2 regions of the Sinorhizobium sp. NFACC03 genome follow, and region 2 is predicted to be linked to the other one. Evidence: riboswitches for the same ligand, from Rfam matches in the RefSeq annotation. Region 2 holds a riboswitch; the other holds the start of a gene.
What was found. Region 2 has a riboswitch for S-adenosylmethionine ahead of metA (homoserine O-acetyltransferase MetA). Riboswitches for the same ligand answer to the same signal wherever they lie in the genome.

Region 1: linked by a shared signal. The riboswitch ahead of BLU35_RS00395 (O-succinylhomoserine sulfhydrylase) and the one ahead of metA (homoserine O-acetyltransferase MetA) in region 2 are both predicted to bind S-adenosylmethionine.

The regions. Positions count from the first base shown of each region.
Region 1 covers NZ_FMXF01000001.1:78,093-85,588, reverse strand. The annotation lists gene BLU35_RS00410 (transporter substrate-binding domain-containing protein) at 1-230, opposite strand, end outside; tRNA gene BLU35_RS00405 (tRNA-Gly) at 372-446, opposite strand; gene BLU35_RS00400 (2'-deoxycytidine 5'-triphosphate deaminase) at 528-1,625, opposite strand; SAM riboswitch at 1,700-1,778, shown strand; gene BLU35_RS00395 (O-succinylhomoserine sulfhydrylase) at 1,825-3,009, shown strand; gene apaG (Co2+/Mg2+ efflux facilitator ApaG/CorD) at 3,248-3,640, shown strand; gene BLU35_RS00385 (Hsp33 family molecular chaperone) at 3,662-4,651, opposite strand; gene argF (ornithine carbamoyltransferase) at 4,932-5,849, opposite strand; gene BLU35_RS00375 (aspartate aminotransferase family protein) at 5,950-7,149, opposite strand.
Region 2 covers NZ_FMXF01000006.1:66,269-73,764, reverse strand. The annotation lists gene leuD (3-isopropylmalate dehydratase small subunit) at 1-90, shown strand, start outside; gene BLU35_RS11320 (RidA family protein) at 99-479, shown strand; gene BLU35_RS11315 (AAA family ATPase) at 592-1,431, shown strand; gene BLU35_RS11310 (NUDIX hydrolase) at 1,428-1,880, shown strand; SAM riboswitch at 2,108-2,185, shown strand; gene metA (homoserine O-acetyltransferase MetA) at 2,246-3,172, shown strand; gene BLU35_RS11300 (vWA domain-containing protein) at 3,182-4,366, shown strand; gene BLU35_RS11295 (aldose epimerase family protein) at 4,527-5,543, shown strand; tRNA gene BLU35_RS11290 (tRNA-Gly) at 5,717-5,791, opposite strand; gene BLU35_RS11285 (prolyl-tRNA synthetase associated domain-containing protein) at 6,039-6,548, shown strand; gene trxA (thioredoxin) at 6,607-7,496, shown strand, end outside.

The DNA of each region.
Region 1 (7,496 bases), on a different contig from region 2:
ATCTCGCGCACGAGATCGACGTGAAAACCGGAGAGCTTGCCGGACTGATCGATGAAGTTGAACGGCGGAAAGTCGACCGTCGTCAGGAAGCGCAAGCGCGCAAGGCCCGTGAGATCGGGCTTGGCGATGCGTTCGCGCGCATCGAACAGAATGGGCAGGTCCCTGGGCTGGGCCGCAAGCGGCGTTGCGATCAGGGACGCGCAGAGAGCGAACAGGGAAAGAAATCTCATGGGCAGCGGGCCGGCACGGTTCTTGTCTCAGGGGCGGCGCTTGGAACCGCGGGATGATTCATCGAGCGGTAAAGTAACCGTCCGCAAGGCAACTGGCCATAGGTCTCGCTCGAACGAGGCAAAAGAGGCTTCAGGAAGGATTGGAGCGGGTGATCGGGATCGAACCGACGACATCAAGCTTGGGAAGCTGGCGTTCTACCACTGAACTACACCCGCGATGCCTGCGAAATTTCCCGAACCGGGACGATCTGTCAAGGACCCTTGCGCGGTATCGCACGAGGGTCCCGTGCAAAATCCCTACTCGGCGCGGAAATGTTTCGAAAGCTTCAGGCCCTGGGCCTGGTAGTTGGAGCCGACGCCGAGGCCGTAGAGACCGTCAGGACGCTCCAGCATGTGTTCATAGATCAGGCGGCCGACGATCTGGCCATGTTCGAGGATGAACGGCACCTCGTGGCTGCGGACTTCCAGAACGGCGCGGCTACCGCTGCCACCGGCAGAGGCATGGCCGAAGCCGGGATCGAAGAAGCCGGCATAGTGCACGCGGAACTCGCCCACCAGCGGATCGAACGGCGTCATCTCGGCCGCATAAAGCGGCGGCACATGCACCGCTTCGCGCGAGACGAGGATGTAGAACTCGTCCGGATCGAGGATCAGCTCGTCGCGTCCGCGGCTATAGAGCGGCTCCCAGAAATCGAAGATCTTGTGCTGCGCCTTCTTGTCGACGTCGATGACGGCGGTGTGGTGTTTGCCACGGTAGCCAATCAGCCCCTCCGGACCGGTGCCCTTGAGGTCGATCGACAGTGCAATGCCGCCACCGCTGACATTCGGGCGCTCGCTCGCCACCAGCACGTCGCTTTCATGCAGCGCCAGCAGCTCCTGTTCGGAGAGCAGCGACTGGCCCATGCGGAAGCGGATCTGCGACAGGCGCGAACCACGGCGCACGACGATCGGGAAGGTGCGCGGGCTGATTTCGAGATAGAGGGGACCGCTATAGCCGGCAGGAATCTTGTCGAACTCTTGGGCGCGGTCGGTGATCACGCGGGTGAAGATGTCGAGGCGGCCGGTCGAGCTTTTCGGATTGGCCGAGGCCGACATGCCCGCAGGCAGCGCCAGGCTCTCCATCAACGGCACGATGTAGACGCAGCCGGTTTCAAGCACGGCGCCATCGGTGAGATCGACGACATGCAGCTTCAGCCGGTCAAGCTTGTCGGCGACGAGGTGGGACGGGCCTGGCATGAAGCTCGCGCGGACGCGGAAGGCCTTGGCGCCAAGGCGCAGGTCGAGGCTTGCCGGCTGGATCTGATCGTCATCCAGCGGCCTCTCGCTCTTCAGGCGCCCCGTTTCGAGCAGCGCGGCGATCGCGCGGTCGGCCAAAATCCCAGTATCGCGGGCCATTGCAGTCCTCTTTCCAGTTGCGAGACAAAACCAAACTCCGGGAATTGACGCAAGCGCACCCTAGCAGTATTGAAGCTTTATCCCGTGGTGATTTGGCCGGTCGGCTTGCAGCCACGTTAAACAAGTAGCTAAAAAGGCCGGGTGTCAAACCGGCCCATTTTTGCGGCCGGTTTTTTTTGTTTTTGAAGGTGATCGTCACATGAGCAAAAACTGGCGCCCGGCAACACAACTCGTCCACGGCGGAACCACCCGCTCCCAGCACGGCGAGACGTCCGAGGCGATCTTCCTCACCCAGGGCTTCGTCTACGAGACATCCGAGGCGGCAGAAGCGCGTTTCAAGGGCGAGACCGAAGGCTTCATCTATGCCCGCTACGGCAGCCCGACCAACGACATGTTCGAAAAGCGCATGTGCATGCTGGAAGGCGCCGAAGACGCGCGGGCCACGGCTTCGGGCATGGCTGCCGTTTCCGCGGCAATCCTCTGCCAGCTGAAGGCCGGCGATCATATCGTTGCCGCCCGTGCGCTGTTCGGTTCCTGCCGCTGGGTGGTCGAGACGCTGGCGCCGAAATACGGCATCGAATGCACGCTGGTCGATGGACGCGATCTCGCCAACTGGGAAAAGGCGATCCAGAAGAACACCAAGGTCTTCTTCCTGGAAAGCCCGACCAACCCGACGCTCGAAGTCATCGACATTGCCGGTGTGGCCAAGCTCGCCAACCAGATCGGCGCCAAGGTCGTCGTCGACAACGTCTTTGCGACGCCACTCTTCCAGAAGCCGCTGGAACTCGGCGCCCATATCGTCGTCTATTCCGCCACCAAGCATATCGATGGCCAGGGCCGCTGCCTCGGCGGCGTCGTGCTTGCTGACAAGGAATGGATCAACGAGAACCTGCACGACTACTTCCGTCATACCGGTCCGGCCATGTCGCCGTTCAATGCGTGGACGCTGCTGAAGGGCATTGAAACCCTGCCGCTGCGCGTGCGCCAGCAGACGGAAACCGCACGCCGCGTCGCCGACTTCCTGGCTGAGCAGCCGCAGGTGGCGAAGGTCATCTACCCCGGCCGCAAGGATCACCCGCAGGCCGACATCATCGCCAAGCAGATGACCGGCGGCTCCACCCTCGTCGCGTTTGAACTGAAGGGCGGCAAGGATGCGGCCTTCGCGCTGCAGAACGCACTGGAGATCGTCCGCATCTCTAACAACCTCGGCGACAGCAAGAGCCTGATCACCCATCCGGCAACGACGACGCACAAGAACCTGACCGACGAGGCCCGCGAAGAGCTGGGCATTTCCGCCGGCACGGTGCGTTTCTCGGCCGGCATCGAAGACAGCGAGGATGTCGTCGAGGATTTCGCCCGCGCGCTTAGGGCCGTCAAAGCCTGAGGCAACGAAAAGATACGGCCGCCACGACAGGCGGCGGCCGTCGATCCCTCGTGGCGCTCATGCAGCGGGCGCCCCGCCATCCAATATGGCTTCACCAGCGGGATCGAGCGGGTTCGAACAGCCGATCCGGATACCCGCAAGCCCTTGCCCCAGAATGGGTATGCACAATCTTGCCGTTATTCTTGACGAAACCATCTTGCTGTAGAATACCCTGAAAGACCGAAGCAAGGTGTTGCCCATGTATCGCGCTTTGACCCGCGACATAGAAGTTACGGTGGAGCCGTACTATCTCGAAGAGCAGTCGGACCCCGATGACGGCCGCTATGTCTGGGGCTATCGCATTGTCATCTCAAACCATTCGGACGCAGCCGTGCGGTTGATGACCCGCTACTGGCATATCACCGATGAGAATGGGCAGGTCGATGAGGTCAGCGGTCCCGGCGTGATCGGCGAACAGCCGCTGCTCAACCCCGGCGACACCTATGAGTATTCGTCCGGCTGCCCGCTGGACACGCCGTCGGGCGTGATGTTCGGCCACTACAGTATGGAAGCGGAAGGCGGAGAGACCTTCAACGTGGCCATCCCCGCCTTCTCGCTCGATTCACCCGGGCTCGTGCGTACCCTGAACTAGCTTGATCCTGAGTGGCGCCGGCTACTGCGGACGCACTTCGCTTGCCTCGAAACGATAGGTCGTCGAGCAGAATTCGCAGGTGACCTTCACGGCCCCATCCTCGATGGTGCTTTCGATATCATCAGCGTCCAGATTGGCGAGCACCGAGTGCAGCTTCTCGCGCGAGCAGCTGCAACGGTCAAAGACCGCCTGCGGCTCATAGACGCGAACGCCGCGCTCGTGAAACAGCCGGTAGAGCAAGCGTTCGGTTCCGACCATCGGGTCGGTCAGCTCGTCGGTGTCGATCGTCTCGACCATCACCTTGGCTTCCGCCCAGAGATCGTCATCCTCGAAGACGCCTTCCCCGTCATCGCCATCGCCGCCGGAAAGATCAGGCTGGCGCATGCGCTCCGGCGCTTCCGGCAGGAACTGCGCGACCATGCCGCCGGCACGCCAGCGATGGCGCGGCTTGCCGCTTTCATCGCGGTCGAGCAGCTCGGCAACGCCGAGCCTGACCTTGGTCGGGATCTGCTCTGACTGGCGGAAATAGACGCCAGCGATTTCTTCCAGCGTGGCGCCGTCCAGCGCAACGATGCCCTGATAGCGCTGAGTATGAGCGCCCTGGTCGATGGTGAAGGCGAGTATGCCCTTACCAAGCAGTTCATGCGAAAGGGTGCGGCCATCCTTCTCGGCGTCGGCAAGCGCATCTGCATCGTAGCGGGCATAGGCGCGCACGCGATCCGGCGTCGAGAAGTCGGCGACGACGAGATCCACCGGACCATCGCCTTTCGTCTGGACGATCAGCTTGCCTTCGAACTTCAGCGAAGTGCCGAGCAGAACCGTCAGCACGACGGTTTCGGCAACGAGCCGCGCGACCGGAAGCGGATAGTTGTGGCGCTCCAGAATTGCGTCGAGCATCGGGCCGAGCTGCACGGCGCGGCCGCGCACGTCGAGGCCTTCCACCTGGAAAGGCACGACGTGATCGTCACCGGCGAAGTCGAATTCACCAAGCCCTGGCGTCATGTCAGTCATGTCTTGCTCCTTGCCTCAGCAACTGCGTTGCGCCGGGGACATTCCTGTCCCCCGGCGCAACGTGCCCGCTGTCTCAATCGATCCCGCGATAAACGGATTGTCCACCGGATATGTGCCATCAGCCATTGCGCCGCGCACCACCCGTGGCAGTCGGCGCTTCACTGTTGCCAGGAGCGCCCTGCAGCCGCCTAGATCGTGTCGCACGGCGGCAATGTCAATAGCGGCCCTCACAGCCGCCGAAGCGCTGCGCCATCGCGCTCACCGCGGCGCTCGCAAGGGCCTAGACGAGCCCCATGCACCAGGCGATGATCGACTTCTGCGCATGCAGGCGGTTTTCGGCCTCATCGAAGACCACCGACTGCGGGCCGTCGATCACCTCGTCGGTCACCTCCTCGCCGCGGTGCGCCGGCAGGCAATGCATGAACAGCGCATCGGATGCCGCTTGCTTCATCAGCGCCTCGTTGACCTGATAGGGCTGGAAGACGTTGTGGCCGCGGGCACGATGCTCCTGGTTCATCGACACCCAGGTGTCGGTGACAACGCAATTGGCGTTGGCGACCGCCTGCTCGGCATCGTGACACAGCAGGATCTCGCCGCCGTTGTTGCGTGCCCAGTTCAGGATCTTGTCCTGCGGCTCGGAGCCAAGCGGCACCGCCATGTTCATGCGATAGCCGAAGCGGGCGGAGCCTTCGATCAGCGAGTGCAGCACGTTGTTGCCGTCGCCGGTCCAGGCAATCGTCTTGCCCTTCACCGGTCCGCGATGCTCCTCGAAGGTCATGATGTCGGCCATGATCTGGCACGGATGGGTGTCATCGGTCAGGCCGTTGATGACGGGGACCGTCGCGTGTTCTGCCAATTCCAGCAGGCGGCGATGGTCGGTGGTGCGGATCATGATCGCATCGACATAGCGCGACAGGACCTTCGCCGTATCGCCGATCGTCTCGGCGCGGCCGAGCTGCATCTCCGTGCCCGAAAGGAACAGGGTTTCGCCGCCGAGCTGGCGCATGCCGACATCGAAGGACACACGGGTGCGGGTGGACGGCTTTTCGAAGATCATCGCCAGCATCTTGCCGGCGAGCGGCTTCTCGGCGGTTCCGGCCTTGGTCGTCGCCTTTCGGACGCGGGCATCATCGATGATCGTCCGAAGATCGGCGGCCGTCATGGCCGAAAGATCGAGAAAGTGTCTGGTGCCTGCCATCGTACTCGGTTCCTCAAAAAATCCAACCTATGTGCGCCACGCAGCGGCGTGAACGCACGAAGGTCATTCTACCATCCTGGGTCAGTCTTGGCCCTATCGGTCAGGCCGCAGCGTTACCACTTGCCTTCCGCACTGCTTCGGCGGCGCGCTCGATGCGTGCGAGGCCCTCGCGTGCTTCCTCCGCCGTCACCGTCAACGGCGGCAGCAGGCGCAACACGTTGTCGCCGGCCGGCACGGCCAGGAGCTTCTCGGCGCGGATCTCCTTCAGGAGATCCGCCGAGGGGCCCTTTACCTTGATGCCCAGCATCAGGCCATCGCCGCGGATATCTTCGATGATATCGGGATAGCGATCCTTCAGCGAAGCAAGACCCTGGCGGAAGACGAGCGCGACGTCGCGCACATGGGCGAGGAAGCCATCAGCGAGGATGACGTCGAGCACGGCGTTGCCGACGGCCATCGCCAGCGGATTGCCGCCATAGGTCGAGCCATGCGTGCCCGCCACCATGCCGGCGGCCGCCTCTTCCGTCGCCAGGCAAGCGCCGAGCGGGAAGCCGCCACCGATACCCTTGGCAACGGCCATGATATCCGGGCGGATGCCCGTCCACTCATGGGCGAAAAGCTTGCCGGTGCGGCCGACGCCGGTCTGAACCTCGTCGAGGATCAGGAGCAGGCCGAATTCGTCGCAGAGGGCGCGCAGTTCCTGCATGAATTCCTTGGTCGCGGGACGGATGCCGCCCTCGCCCTGGATCGGCTCGATCAGGATCGCGGCGGTCTCCTCGGTGATCGCATTCTTGACGGCTGCGAGGTCGCCGAACGGAACCTGGTAGAACCCTGGGGCCTTTGGCCCGAAACCTTCAATGTACTTTTGCTGACCACCGGCCGCGATCGTCGCGATCGTGCGGCCGTGGAAGGCGCCCTCGAAGGTGATGATGTGAAACTTCTCCGGCTGGCCTTTGGCGAAGTGGTAGCGCCGCGCCGTCTTGATCGCGCATTCCAGCGCTTCCGCACCGGAATTGGTGAAGAAGACCCGATCAGCAAAGGTTACGGCGGCCAGGCGGCGTCCAAGACTTTCCTGACCGGGAACCTCGTAAAGGTTGGAAAGGTGCCAAACCTTCTCGGCCTGCGCCTTCAGCGCCTCGACGAGATGCGGATGCGCATGGCCGAGCGAGTTCACGGCAACGCCGGCAGCGAAGTCGAGATAGCGCGAGCCGTCTTCGGCGATCAGCCAGACGCCCTCTCCTCGCTCGAAACGCAACGGCGCGCGCATGTAGGTATCGTAAAGCGGCGTGGTTGCAGTCATGCGAGGCTCTCCTTCACTCCAATCGGCATCGGTCCCGCTGCTTCATGCGGCCCGATAAAAATCAAAAATGCCGCCTTTCGGCGGCGCAGGCACTATTCCTATTTCGCACTGCAATGTCAACAAAACCAAGCCTTGCAGCGCGGTAACGAGATCCATTTCCCTGCGACGAAAAAATCGGCCGGAAGGGCTTGCAAAAATGCAACGCTGATCGAGCAAGTTGGGGAAAACTACGAATTCGATTCGGCGTGATTCCCCGGACTCTTGCCACGGAGTCCGGCGGTCAGTACGTTAACATTCAATTACTAGACGCATGCGGCGGACCTAGTCACCAAAAGAGTTATCGCGTT
Region 2 (7,496 bases):
GGCCTCGACGATATCGGCCTGACGCTGGAAAAGGCAACTGCGATCGACAGCTTCGAGAAGACGGTCGGCGCCTCGCGCCCCTGGGCTTAAAGCGAGACATGGCGCGCAAGCTCATCTCTTCGGGTTCGCCCTTCGAAAAGACGGCAGGCTATTCGCGTGCCGTCGCGATGGGCGACTGGTGCTTCGTCTCCGGCACGACCGGCTACGACTATGCCACCATGACCATGCCCGAAACGGTGGAAGAGCAGGCGCGCAATTGCCTGAAGACGATCGAGGGCGCACTGAAGGAAGCGGGCTTCTCGCTCAAAGACGTGGTGCGCAATCACTACTACGTCACCGATGCCAGCTTCGCCGACCGGGTGTTCCCGATCTTCGGCGAAGTCTTCGGCGAGATCCGTCCGGCCGCAACCATGATCGTCTGCGATCTGATCCGCCCGGAAATGCTGATCGAGATCGAAGTCACCGCCCTCCGCGGCTGAGACCGAGCTTTTCTGCTCACGCCATCTCTTCTCAAATCGATTCCGATTTTGGCCAATATGCGATAGTCCATGGACACCGCCTGCTAGACCTATGCTGAACCGGAAGACGATTATGCAATTCGAAGGCACCGCAGATTACATCGCCGACAAGGACCTGATGATCGCCGTCAATGCTGCGATCCGGCTGGAGCGGCCGCTGCTCGTCAAGGGTGAACCCGGCACCGGCAAGACCGAGCTTGCCCGCCAGATTGCCGCTGCCCTTGGCCTCGATCTGATCGAATGGAGCGTCAAGTCGACGACCAAGGCGCAGCAGGGCCTTTACGAGTATGATGCCGTGTCGCGCCTGCGCGACAGCCAGCTCGGCGACGAGCGCGTCAACGAGGTCAGGAACTATATCCGCAAGGGCAAGCTCTGGCAGGCCTTCGAGGCCGACCGTCGCGTGGTGCTTCTGATCGACGAGATCGACAAGGCCGACATCGAGTTTCCGAACGACCTCTTGCAGGAACTCGACCGCATGGAATTCCATGTCTACGAGACCGGCGAGATGATCGGCGCCCGTCACCGGCCGATCGTCATCATCACCTCCAACAACGAGAAGGAACTGCCGGACGCCTTCCTGCGTCGCTGCTTCTTCCACTATATCCGCTTCCCCGATGCCGAAACGCTCGCGCGCATCGTCGAGGTGCACTATCCCGGCATCCGCAAAACGCTGCTATCTGCGGCCCTTGCCGCCTTCTACGACATCCGCCAGGTGCCGGGCCTCAAGAAGAAGCCGTCCACCTCCGAAGCGCTCGACTGGATCCGCCTGCTTGTCGCCGACGAGGTCGATCCGGCCGACCTCCGCGTCGACGCCAAGACCATGCTGCCGAAGCTGCACGGGGCGCTGTTGAAGAACGAGCAGGACGTGCATCTCTTCGAGCGCCTGGCCTTCATGGCGCGCCGCGACGGATGAGGCCGGACGCCCACAAGGTCCTGATCTACGCCACCTGGCAGGACCACCTGCTGGTCTTCGACGAGCCGGACTTTCCCGAAATCGAGTTGCAGGTACCCGGCGGCACGATGGAGCCGGACGAAAGCCCTGAAGCTGCCGCCTTGCGGGAATTCGTGGAAGAGACCGGGCTGACGCCATCGCGGGCCCTCACCCATCTCGTCACGAAGGACTACTCCTTCCGGAAGGAAGGCCAGACCATCTGCCATCGCCGGCACTATTTTCATGTCGCCCTTGCCGGCGAGCAACAGAAAACCTGGCTGCACCATGAAATGACGCCCTTTGGCGGTGGTGCGCCGATCCGCTTTCGCTTCTTCTGGCTCGGCTTAGACGAGGCTAGCCGTCGGCTCGGATACGGCATGCAGGACGGCCTAGATTATCTTCACACGCACGGAAGTTGCCCCTCACCCTAGCCCTCTCCCCGCAGCCGGGGAGAGGGGACGGAAATGGCGACGGTCGCCGCGAGACAATGATGTCCGGGCTTCTTTCTGGAACGGAAATGATCGGCCCCTGGGAGGCGCGAGCGGGTGCCACAAGCTCCCTTCTCCCCGCCTGCGGGGAGAAGGTCGCGGCAGCGGGATGAGGGGCCGCCCGACCGCCCGAATCGTTTTTCTTGACCCCCGCGCCCCAGTCGCGCTATCAAATTCCCCGTGGTGATTTGGCCGGCCGGCTTGCAGCCACGTTAAACAAGTCGCTAAAGGGCCGAGGAAAGTTGGATTTCCGAGGACCGGTCGCGATCAATCGCCGCCGGTTTTTTTGTATTGATCGAGTGAAGCCCATGCCCATCAAGATTCCCGATACGCTGCCCGCTTTCGAAACCCTCGTGCATGAGGGTGTACGGGTAATGACCGAGACCGTGGCGATCCGTCAGGATATCCGCCCGCTCCAGATCGGGCTCCTGAACCTCATGCCGAACAAGATCAAGACCGAGATCCAAATGGCACGCCTGATCGGCGCCTCACCGCTGCAGGTGGAATTGTCGCTGGTGCGCATCGGCGCCCACCGGGCGAAGAACACCTCGGAAGATCACCTGCTTTCTTTCTACGAGACCTGGGACGAGGTGAAGGGCCGCAAGTTTGACGGCTTCATCATCACCGGCGCGCCGGTCGAGACGCTCGAATACGAGGACGTCACCTATTGGAACGAATTGAAGCGCATCCTCGATTGGACGGAGACCAACGTGCATTCGACGCTCAATGTCTGCTGGGGGGCGATGGCGGCGATCTACCATTTCCACGACGTGCCGAAGTATCCGCTGAACGAGAAGGCCTTCGGCGTCTACCGCCACCAGAACCTCAATCGCTCGTCCGTCTATCTCAACGGCTTCTCCGACGACTTCGCCGTCCCCGTCTCGCGTTGGACCGAGGTCAGGCGTGCCGACATCGACAAGGTGCCCAGCCTCGAAATCCTGATGGAATCGAAGGAGATGGGCGTCTGCCTCGTGCACGAGAAAAAGGGCAATCGGCTCTACATGTTCAACCACGTGGAGTATGATTCGACCTCGCTGTCGGACGAATATTTTCGCGACGTGGACGCAGGCGTGCCGATCAAGATGCCGCACGACTATTTCCCGCACAACGATTCGACCCTGCCGCCGCAGAACCGCTGGCGCAGCCATGCGCATCTTTTCTTCGGCAACTGGATCAACGAGATGTACCAGACGACGCCCTATGATCTCGCAGAGATCGGCACCGGAGAAAGCTGAGGCTTAGCGATGTTCGTCCCCTTCTTCCTCGAACTCAAGGCGGCGAAAGTTCCGGTGACGCTCCGGGAATTCCTGTCGCTGATCGAGGGGATGGAGGCGGGCATCGCCACCTTCGACGTCGAAGCCTTCTACTTCCTGGCGCGCACGGCGCTGGTGAAGGACGAGCGCCATATCGACCGCTTCGACCGGGTGTTCCAGCACTGCTTCTCCGGGCTCGAGGCGGTCAATCCCATGGAGACGGGCGAAGAGGCCGTCATCCCCGAGGACTGGCTGCGCAAGCTCGCGGAAAAACACCTGACCGAGGAAGAAAAGCGCCTGATCGAAGCCCTCGGCGGTTTCGACAAGCTGATGGAAACCCTGCGCCAACGGCTTCGGGAGCAGCAAAGCCGGCATCAGGGCGGCTCGAAATGGATCGGCACTGCCGGGACCTCACCGTTCGGCGCCTATGGCTACAATCCCGAAGGGGTCAGGATCGGCCAGGACCAGTCGCGCCACCGCCGCGCCGTCAAGGTCTGGGATCGGCGCGAATTCAAAGACTACGACGACACCGTCGAGCTCGGCACGCGCAACATCAAGGTGGCGCTGAAAAGGCTGAGGCGCTGGGTACGCCAGGGCGCAGCCGACGAACTCGACCTTTCCGGCACGATCCGCGCCACCGCCGAGCACGGCTATCTCGACGTGGTGACGCGGCCCGAACGCCGCAATGCGGTCAAGCTGCTGATGTTCTTCGATATCGGCGGCTCGATGGACGATCACATCCGCATCGTCGAGGAACTGTTTTCAGCCGCCCGAGGCGAGTTTCGCCACATGGAGCATTTCTACTTCCATAACTGCGTCTATGAGGGCCTGTGGAAGGACAACCGCCGCCGCCGTGTCGACATCACCCGCACCACCGAAGTGCTGCGCACCTATGGCGGCGACTATCGCGCCATCTTCGTCGGCGACGCGTCTATGAGCCCCTATGAGATCAGCCATCCCGGCGGCTCGGTCGAACATTGGAACGACGAGGCGGGCGCACTCTGGCTTTCGCGCATGACAGCGCATTTTCCGCGTTCGATCTGGATCAATCCCGTGCCCGAACAGCACTGGGGCTACACCCAGTCGATCGGCATGGTGAAGAGCCTGTTCGAGGGGCGGATGTTCCCTTTGACGCTCGCCGGCCTGCAGGATGCCACCAAGCAGCTATCGCGCTGACATGACCGCAGAGAGGTCGCTGTAGCACCTTGAATAGCTAGACGTTTTTGCCCTCAGGCCAGAGACGAAGCAAGGCCCCATTTAGTATGATTTTCCGGTTGCCGTGCCTTTGGAAATGACGCAGGTTGCTGCGGTCGCGAAGAGGGAGCCAGCGGTGAACATGCATCAGAACACGGAAATCTTCGGCCATCTGCCGTCCGGCGAGCCGGTCCATCGTATGGTGCTCTCCGGTGGCGGCCTCACCGCCCATGTCTTGACCTGGGGCTCGGTGATCCAGGACCTGCGCCTGGAAGGCCATGAGCCGCCATTGGTGCTCGGTTTCGCCGATCTCGAAAGCTATCTCGCCCATTCGCCCTATCTCGGCGCGACACCGGGGCGCTGCGCCAACCGGATCGCCGACGGGCGCTTCACGCTCGACGGTGAGACCTACCAGCTCGAACTGAACGAGAAGGGTGTCACCCACCTGCACGGCGGCAGCGACAATATCGGCAAGCGCAACTGGACGATCGTCCGCCAGACGCCTGATAGCGTGACGCTCAGCATTACCGATCCGGATGGACGCGCCGGCTATCCCGGCAACTGCAAGGTCACTTGCACCTACGCGGTGAAGCCCGGCGGCGTCTTGAGCGTCGTCTACGAGAGCGAGACCGACCGGCCGACGCTCGCCAATGTCTGCCAGCACAGCTACTTCAATCTCGACGGCACTGTCGACGCGCTCGGACACGACATCATGATCGCCGCCGACCACTACCTGCCGACCAACGAACGCCAGGTGCCGACGGGCGAGATCCGTGCGGTCGAGGGCACCGCCTTCGATCTCCGCGAAATGACGTCGATGCGTCGCCAGACCGAAGGTGAACGCATCAGCTACGACCACAATTTCTGCCTTTCGAACGAGCCCATGGCGAAACATTCGGTGGCGCTTGCCCGCAGCATCAATTCCGGCGTCACGCTCGAAGTGCTGACGACCGAGCCTGGTGTGCAGCTCTATACCGGCGCAAAGCTCGACATCCCCGTGCCCGGCCTCGAGGGACGCCGCTACGGCCCATTTGCCGGCTTCTGCCTGGAAACCCAAATCTGGCCGGACGCCATCAACCATGCCGGCTTCCCGAATGCAGTGCTTCGCCCCGGCGAGATCCGTCGGCAGGAAACGGACTACGTCTTCATGAAGAGCTGAGTGGCGCGCGGGCGTCGACGATCTCTAGCGACAAGGGGAGGGACGGCGAACGTTCCAAAGGACCGTCGTGCTGTCCGATCGCCACAGGTGTTCGCATGGCGAAGCATCCGGCGCCTGACGGCGGATGCCGTTCATTTCCAAAATAACAGTGAAATGAAGTGGTTGGGAGAAATTGGAGCGGGTGAGGCGATTCGAACGCCCGACCCCAACCTTGGCAAGGTTGTGCTCTACCCCTGAGCTACACCCGCTCATAAACCGCGGTCCGGGGTAGTCGGTGGACCGTGGCGTCGCTGTCTTGCGGCGACGGGCGGTATATGGCCTAAGCGATTTTGGAATGCAACAGGGAAATGACGAGAAATCGAATATTTTTTTGGAGACCCCTCGCGAAGCCCGGAAATGCCGCGTTTTCGGCCGCTGCCGCCGCCTGTGAGATTGCGCGGCCACCGGCTTCTCCCCTAAAGCAGAGGCGAAACGAATGCCCAAGGGATGAGAATCATGAGTGAATCACAGCCGAAGACCGCCGAAGACCTCTTTCATTTTCTCGACGGACTTGGGATCGAGCATAAAACCAAGAGCCACGAGCCGGTGTTCACCGTCGCCGAATCGGTGGCGCTGCGTGACGAGATCCCTGGCGGCCACACGAAAAACCTTTTCGTGAAGGACAAGAAGGACAACTATTTCCTGCTCACCGTCGAGGAACACGCGACGGTGGACCTGAAGACCGTTCACCAGGTGATCGGTGCGGCAAGCAAGGTGTCCTTCGGCAAGCCGGAGAAGCTGATGGAATATCTGGGCGTCATTCCAGGTGCCGTGACCGCCTTCGGCGCGATCAATGACACCGAGGGCAACGTCAAGATGATCCTCGACGAGGAGCTGATGAAGTTCGACATCGTCAACTGCCATCCGCTCTCCAATGACGCGACGACCTCGATCGCATCCAGCGATCTGCTGCGCTTCATGGAAGCGACCGGACACGAACCGCTTGTCTTGAAAGTCACGGCCTGACATACGATCTTTGGCGCGAATGCAGTAAGCTGGCAGACGAGCCGGCGAGGAGAGAAGAATGACGGGCAGCGACAATCCCTATGCAGGGTCTTTCGGCACTCAGATGACGGCTTCGGCCTCTTTCGGTCAGCCGGCGCCGGCGGCCGCGTCGGACGGTGACCTGATCAAGGAAACCACCACTGCCAACTTCACCAAGGACGTGCTCGACGCCTCCAGGCAGCAGCCGGTTCTCGTCGATTTCTGGGCGCCCTGGTGCGGCCCGTGCAAGCAGCTGACCCCCGTCATCGAAAAGGTGGTCACGGAAGCCGCAGGCCGCGTCAAGCTCGTGAAGATGAACATCGACGATCATCCCTCGATCGCCGGACAGCTCGGCATCCAGTCGATCCCCGCCGTCATCGCCTTCGTCGGCGGGCGTCCCGTCGATGGTTTCATGGGCGCGGTGCCGGAAAGCCAGATCAAGCAATTCATCGAAAAGATTGCCGGCCCCGCCGTCGACGACAGCAAGGCCGAGATCGAAGCGGTTCTCGCCGATGCCAAGGCGCTCATCGACGCCGGTGACGCCCAGAACGCCGCCGGCCTCTACGGCGCCGTGCTGCAGGCGGACCCCGAAAACGTCGTGGCGATTGCCGGCATGGTCGATTGCATGATCGCGCTCGGCCAGGTCGCCGAAGCCCGCGAAGCGCTCTCCGGCCTGCCGGAAGACCTTGCCAAGGACGCAGGCATTGCGGCCATCGGCAAGAAGCTCGACCAGATCGAGGAAGCCCGCAAGCTCGGCGATCCCAATGAGTTCGAACGGCGCCTGGCAGCAAACCCCGATGATCACGAAGCGCGCGTGCTGCTTGCCAAGATCCGCAATGTCGAAGGCGACCGGACGGCTGCGGCCGATCACCTGCTGACCGTCATGAAGCGCGATCGGGCTTTCGACGACGACGGCGCGCGGCGCGAGTT